DNA from 2 places in the Sanguibacter biliveldensis genome. Region 1 is predicted to be linked to the other one. Evidence: riboswitches for the same ligand, from Rfam matches in the RefSeq annotation. Region 1 holds a riboswitch; the other holds the start of a gene.
The links. Region 1 has a riboswitch for thiamine pyrophosphate ahead of thiM (hydroxyethylthiazole kinase). Riboswitches for the same ligand answer to the same signal wherever they lie in the genome.
Positions count from the first base shown of each region.

Region 2: another riboswitch for thiamine pyrophosphate. It lies ahead of SANBI_RS03910 (YkoF family thiamine/hydroxymethylpyrimidine-binding protein); the one in region 1 lies ahead of thiM (hydroxyethylthiazole kinase).

Region 1 is NZ_CP138359.1:3,005,815-3,009,393, reverse strand. It holds gene SANBI_RS13160 (class I SAM-dependent methyltransferase) at 1-77, opposite strand, end outside; gene SANBI_RS13155 (GrpB family protein) at 306-848, opposite strand; TPP riboswitch at 1,133-1,224, shown strand; gene thiM (hydroxyethylthiazole kinase) at 1,216-2,025, shown strand; gene thiE (thiamine phosphate synthase) at 2,022-2,675, shown strand; gene SANBI_RS13140 (bifunctional hydroxymethylpyrimidine kinase/phosphomethylpyrimidine kinase) at 2,672-3,579, shown strand, end outside.
Region 2 is NZ_CP138359.1:909,665-913,243, forward strand. It holds gene SANBI_RS03900 (pentapeptide repeat-containing protein) at 1-138, opposite strand, end outside; gene SANBI_RS03905 (M15 family metallopeptidase) at 260-1,180, opposite strand; TPP riboswitch at 1,410-1,510, shown strand; gene SANBI_RS03910 (YkoF family thiamine/hydroxymethylpyrimidine-binding protein) at 1,479-2,345, shown strand; gene SANBI_RS03915 (ECF transporter S component) at 2,342-2,983, shown strand; gene SANBI_RS03920 (ABC transporter ATP-binding protein) at 3,004-3,579, shown strand, end outside.

The DNA of each region.
Region 1 (3,579 bases):
GCCGGGGTCGTCAGGCGAGCGAGCTCGTTCTGCCCGTAGCCGGCGTAGTAGGTGCGCACGTCGTCTCTGCTGGTCATGGGGACAGATCTTGCCAGACGAGGAGACGCCGTCGTGACAGCGAGGGCACGTGCTGCCGGTGCACTGTCAGAGTCCCCTCGCAGTCAGAAGTTCCAGCTGCACGCTGGTGGGACGGGCCAGCCGAAGGCCGTGGACGCGCGAGCGAGCGCGCCGGGATGTGCTCACGGACGCGGCCTCCGGAGCTCTGAAGAGATGCTTGCAGGCCGTGCCGGAGACGTCAGGTGGGCTCAGTGTCCGGTGGCCAGCTGGAGGATCTGGGCCCGCTCCAGGGAGGTGAGGTCGGAGAGCGCCAGGACTTCTTGCAGGATCGCGGACTTGCCCGCGATGTAGGTGGCACTGTCCATGCCGGGATCAGCCGAGAGCTCGATCTTGACGGCCGCGTAGCGGTCTCTGAGGTCTGCGTGGTCGCGGAGCACGCTGCGGACCGCGAGGTGGTTGCGGAGGTGGAGCGTCCCTTCCGTGCACACGTAGACGTGCCGGGTCGGCGACGCGTCGGGTGCACGGAACGCCTCGCGACCTGCGACACCGAGGTCGCCCCGGTGGGCGTACCCCGCCGTCCCCAGTGCCTCGATGGCCTCGGAGACGTGCTCTTCAGACACGATCACGTCGATGTCCAGGACCGGCTTCGCAGCGAGGCCAGGGACAGAGGTGGACCCCACGTGCTCGATCGCCCGGACAGGGACGTCTGCCAGCGCAGCCTGCAAGGCTTCGGACACAGTCTCGAACTGGAGGGGCCACTGGTCGGAGTACTCGACTACCTCGATCGCCATCGGAACATCTTTCCACGGCGCAGACCCACGAACCGCGCAGCCCCGAGAACCACGTGGTCCCACGTCCGACCTGGGTGAGGTGGGTGCCGCGCGGCCATCAGCGCTCTGCGCTGCGCACCCGGTCGTCGAACCCGAGGGGCCACGTCGGGTGAGGCCATAGTGATGACGTCGCGCCGAGCGGCGAGCTCCTCCACGTCCACTCCCAGTGTGGCCGTGCGACTTCCCCCCGTGCCCAGCGGGCGGAGGGGAGGCTCGTGCAGGTGCGCAGTAGGGTGGCCGTACAAGCACGTGACACGGGGTGCCCGCGAGGGCTGAGATCACACCCGTCGAACCTGATCTAGTTCGTACTAGCGAAGGGATGTCGCGCATGACGCGCACGCCTGCACACCTGATCGACCTCACCTGCTCCGCGCTCGACGAGCTCCGCGCCCAGACGCCGCTCGTCCAGTGCCTGACCAACTCCGTCGTGACAGGGTTCACCGCCAACGTCCTGCTCGCGCTCGGCGCGGCACCGGCGATGGTGGACCTCCCCGGGGAGGCTGGACAGTTCGCGCACGCTGCCTCCGGGGTGCTGGTCAACCTCGGCACCCCGACCCGAGAGCAGCGCCCGGCGATGCTCGAAGCCGCCGCAGAGGCTCGCCGGGCAGGAACACCGTGGGTGCTCGACCCGGTGGCCATCGGCTCGCTGCCCGTCCGGACCGCGCTGAGCCGGGAGCTGTGCGACCTGGGCCCCGACATCGTCCGCGGCAACGCCTCAGAGGTGCTCGTCGCGGCGGGTGCCGGAGTCGGCGGGCGCGGCGTGGACTCGGTGGCCGACGTCGAGACGGCGCTGGTGCCAGCCGCCGAGCTGGCGCTGCGGACCGGCGGGGTGGTCGCCGTCTCCGGTCCGGTCGACGCCGTCACCGACGGGCGACGGACGGTGCGGATCTCGAACGGGACCCCGCTCCTGACGAGGGTCACCGGTGGTGGGTGCGCGCTGGGTGCCGTCATGGCGGCCTTCGCCTCGGTCGACGAGGACAGGTGGGCGACCACCGTGGCCGCCTGCCTCGTCTACACGGTCGCGGCGGGGATGGCGGCCGAGTCCGCACCCGGCCCGGGCAGCTTCTCGGTGCTCTTCCTCGACGCGCTCGCGGCGATCGGGCCGGACGACCTCGCTCGACGGGCGATGCTCTCGTGACCGCGGACCTCTCGGTGTACCTCGTCACGGACTCCGCGTCGGCGTCCGCGGCGGGCCACGACCTCGTGAGCCTGGTGGGGGAGGTGGCGCGCGCCGGGGTGAGCGCTGTGCAGGTCCGGGAGAAGGACGCGCCGGCGGCGGTGTTCCTCGAGACGGTGCTGCGCATCTCCGCGGTGCTCCCTGAGGACGTGGCGCTGATCGTCAACGACCGGGTCGACGTCTTCCTCGCCGCCCGCAGTGCCGGTGCCCGCGTGACCGGGGTGCACGTCGGCCAGTCGGACCTGCCTGTCGAGGCGGTCCGGAGCCTCGTCGGTCCTGGTGCGCTGGTCGGCGTGAGCGCGTCGAGCGCGGAACAGCTGCTCAGCGCAGCCGCGTCCTCTGCGCGGGTCGACTACGTCGGGATCGGGGCGCTCCACCCGACCCGGACGAAGTCTGACGCGCCACCCGCCCTGGGCCACGAGGGCTTCGCGCGTCTGGTCCAGACGACTCAGCTGCCAGCCGTCGCGATCGGAGGAGTCGGCCCGGCCGACCTCCTGGCTCTACGCCGTGCCGGTGCGGCGGGTGCTGCTGTCGTCTCGGGGCTCTGCTCGGCCGCAGACCCCGTCGTGGCCGCCCGAGACCTGCGTGCGGCGTGGGAGGGGCGGTCATGAGCACCTCGATCCCGAGAGTCCTGAGCATCGCCGGGACCGACCCGACAGGCGGTGCCGGCATCCAGGCAGACCTCAAGAGCATCGCGGCCAACGGTGGGTACGGCATGGCTGTCGTGACAGCACTGGTCGCCCAGAACACTGTCGGGGTGCGGTCGGTCCACGTGCCGCCGGTCTCGTTCCTGCGCGAGCAGCTCGACGCGGTGAGCGACGACGTCGGGATCGACGCCGTGAAGATCGGCATGCTCGCCACGGCCGAGGTGACGATCGCCGTCGACCAGTGGCTGGCCAGGGTGAGACCGCCGGTCGTGGTCCTCGACCCTGTGATGGTCGCCACGAGCGGTGACCGGCTGCTCGACGCGGAGGCCGAGCAGGCGCTGGGCGACCTCGCGCGGCGCGCCGACCTCGTCACCCCGAACGTCCCCGAGCTCGCGATCCTCGCGGGCGAGCCTGTCGCGACGAGCTGGGACGCGGTCCTCGAGCAGGCGGCACGGGTCTCGGCTCGCTACGGCGTCCTGGTGCTCGCCAAGGGAGGACACCTGCGCGGAGCGGATCTCCCTGACGCCCTCGTCGACGCCGCGGGGGAGACCCCCACTGTCACCGAGATCCCTGGCGTGAGGGTCGACACGACCAGCACCCACGGCACGGGCTGCTCGCTCTCCTCGGCCCTCGCGACCAGGTTCGCCGTCTCCCGAGACTGGGAGAACGCGCTGCGGGAGTCCAAGGCGTGGCTGGTCGAGAGCCTGCAGCACGCCGACTCCCTCGACGTCGGGACGGGTCACGGACCGATCCACCACTTCGGCGGGATGTGGGCACGGGGCGGCACGGCGACCCGCCCGAGCCCGCAGGAGGTCACGGCCGGCTGGTGGTCTGACGTCAGCGACATCCGAGCCGAGATCGACGAGCT
Region 2 (3,579 bases), 2.1 Mb from region 1:
GGCGACGCAGCACAGACCAGCGCAGCGTGAGCAGTCGGCACGCAGCGTCTCGGTATCGCCCGAGGCGGCGGGGCGGGCGCCGGCGCTCGTGCCGGTCTGGGCCAGCGGGAGGAGGGGACGGGGACGATCAACGGTCACGGGTGGGGGCTCCGACGGGGGACGTGGGGTCCCAGTCTTGCACCGCCCTCGTGCCCGTGGCTCCTTCTTTGTGACTGCCCGCCTGCGTGCTCGCCTGACTGCCCGCCTGACCGCCCGCCGGTCAGCCCAGCCCGTCCCACCCGCTCGACGAGTCGTCGAGCAGAGCCGGGCACGCGCCGCCCGGCTCGATCACCGGCTCGAAGTGCCACAGCTCGTTCGCGTAGACCCTGCACAGGCCCAGGTCGGCTCCGTGCTGCTCGAGCCACAGGGCGCCGTCGGTCGGGCCGACGTCGATCGCACGACCGGCGACGTGCGCAGAGCGTCCCGGCGGCAGCACCCACCGCCGGGCCTCCTCGAGCGAGCCGTAGCGCTCGACGGCCGACTCCACGAGAGCGGCCTGGTCCTCGGCGGAGCGCCACCCGGAGGTCAGCGTGAGCGTGACCCCGTCGGCGGCCGCGGCCTCGACGGCCAGCGCGAACCGCCGCTCGAGCTCGGGGTCGAGACCTGTCGCCGGAGATTCCGCGACGCCGCCGTCCTGCGGCGCCGAGGCCGCGCCGCTGCCCGCGCCGTCTCCCTGCGGTGCGTCGGAGCGGCCAGAGACGCCGAGGGCGACGGCTGCGAGACCGAGGACGACGACGGCCACGGGGACGGCGACCAGGAGGGCTGTGCGTCGTGGGTTGCGCACCGCGTGCTCGGGGGACTCCTCGTCGGGCAGGGGCCACGAGGCTGGCGGTCCGGCGGCGGGAAGGGCGGGAGGTGGAGGTGGCGACGGCACGACGCGGACAGCCGGGCGCGCCTGGGGGGTGGCGGTCCGCTCGGCCGACGACGGGACGGGTGGTGACACGGCCGGCGTGCCGGACGACGCGAGGGAGCGCGCGGGGATGCCGACCTCGCGCACGGTGTCGAAGGGCACCACGTGCGGTGCGTTGGCCCGCACGTGGGTGCGCCGCCGTGGCGGTCCGTCGACCTGCGCAGGCGGCGCGCTCTCGGCGGCGCCGCGCCGGGGGATGCGGGGCCGGCTCGTCGCCTGGGAGGAGGTCATGGTGACGATCCTCCCGTCGGCACGTACCGCAGGGCATCAGCCCGCGGGCTGATCTGCGCCGGTGCCCGCACGTGCGGGCGGTCCCGCGGGAGGGGCCGGGGTCCACCCTGGGGCTGACGCTGTGCCGAGCCGACGCCGCGAGGACCTGACGCTGTGCCGGGCTGAGCCTGTCTCGACCCACGGCCTGGCTGGTCAGCGAGCCCCGGTGCCCCCTAGGGTGGTGCCTGAACACGGGAGTCCGGTGAGCCGGGCTGAGAGGAAGGTTCTCAACCTTCGACCGTCGAACCTGATCTGGATCATGCCAGCGCAGGGAGGCATCTCTTACGTCACCCACGCACGCCTGCAGCAGCGGGCGTGCGTCGGTGACGCCCGTGCCCCACCTCGAGACGAGAAGGGCACGACAGTGCACACCACCACGCACCGCACCTCATCCGCACCCACCCCGGCCCAGCAGCCGAGCCCCACGCCTGCCGAGCTGGGTGTCGGCGCGCGCGTCACCCTCTCGGTGATGAGCTCGGACTACGTCCGCATCATCACCGGTGCCCTGGCCCAGACGCCGACCGACGGGCTGACCGTCGAGACCGACCCTGTGAGCACCCGGGTCGCCGGACCCGAGCAGCGGATCGCCGAGTATCTCTCCGCCCTGGTCGCAGCAGCCGGCCGCAGCGGGGAGCACGTGTCAGCCAGCATCATGCTGTCCCGCGGGTGCCCCGGGGAGGTCACCTGCGACCTGGCCGGGGGTCGGGCGCTGCCGGCGGCACCCTCGGTCGTCCTGGAGGCGACGGGGGTGGAGGCCGTCGCCCAGTGGGCGCTGTACCCGCTCGCCGACCAGCCGCTCGCCGGCTCGGGGGCGCCGGACCACATGCGTGACATCTACGCCGCGATCGAGCAGGCGCGCGCAGCCGGGACCGTCGTCGGCAGCGACCACTACGTCACCCGGCTCGCGGGGGACGTCGCCGACATCCTCACCACGGTGGTCGGTGCGTGGCAGAGCGTCGGGAGGACGGTCCAGCACGTGACCACCCACGTGACGCTCTCCGTCAACAGCCCCAGCCTCCGCGGAGGTGCCGACGGTACCGACGGCACCAGGACCGCCGGCAGCCCGCAGCCTGGCGCCACCGAGACCGAGACCGAGACCGAGACCGACGGCGAGGCTGCCCGATGACCCCCGAGCAGGCGGCCGGCAAGGCCGCGCAGGACGTGCGTCAGGACCGCCCCGCCCGCTCGCGACGTGCGCCCTGGAGCCTGAAAGAGCTCATGCTCGTCGTCGTGCTGGGTGTCGTCTTCGGGTTCTTGTACTGGGCGCTCGTCCAGGGATGGATCGCCTTCGCCGCGGTCACCGGGCCCTTCGGTGACCTCACCCAGCACGTGCTGCTCGGCGGCTGGCTGATCGTCGCGCCCGTCGCTGTCGCGATCATCCAGCGCCCCGGTGCCGGGGTGGTCGCCGAGGTGCTCGCCTCGGTCATCGAGGTCGTGTTCCTCGGGTCGGCCGTCGGGCCGTTGCTCTTCGTCGCCGCAGCGATCCAGGGGGCGGGCAGCGAGCTGCCCTTCGCGCTGACTCGCTACCGGAGCTATTCGTGGTTCACCTACGCACTGTCCGGTGGGCTGGGCGCCTTCGCGGTGTTCTTCTTCAGCGCCTTCAGGTCCGGCTGGTACGGCACCGACCTGTTCTGGACGCGCCTGGCCATCCAGGTGGTCTCGGGGGTCGTCCTCGGCGGGCTGCTCGCCAAGGTGGTCGTCGACGCGCTCGTGCGCACAGGTGTCGTCGACAGCTTTGCCGTCGGCCGCACGGCCTCGCGGTGACGACCAGCTCGGGTCTCGCGGTGACGACCGGTCCGGGTCTCGCGGGGATCACCCTCTCGGGTGTCACGGTCACCTACCCGCGCAGGGACCGCCCGTCCCTGCGCGGGGTCGACCTGCACGTCGCCGCGGGGGAGCGGGTCGTCGTCCTCGGGCCCTCAGGGGCAGGCAAGTCCACCCTGCTGCACCTCGTCGCCGGGCTCGTGCCGCACAGCACCCCCGCGGAGGTCGAGGGGACGCTGGTCCTCGGGGGAGACGGGGAGCACCTCGACCTGTCGAGCCCTGTCCACGAGCGCTCGGCCCTCCTCGGGGTCGTCGGGCAGGACCCCTCGGCCTCGGTCTGCCTGCCGCAGGTCGACGCAGAGCTCGCCCTGGTCCTCGAGAACCGCGCCGTCCCACCCGCCCAGATCGGTCCGCGGGTCGGGGCGGCCCTCGAGCAGGTCGGCGTGGGGGACCTGGCTCAGCGGCAGACGGCGCGGTTGTCCGGCGGGCAGACCCAGCGGGTCGCGCTCGCGGCCGCCGTGATCGGCCGCCCCGGGCTGCTGCTGCTCGACGAACCCACGTCGATGCTCGACGCGAGCGGGGTGCGGGCCGTGCGG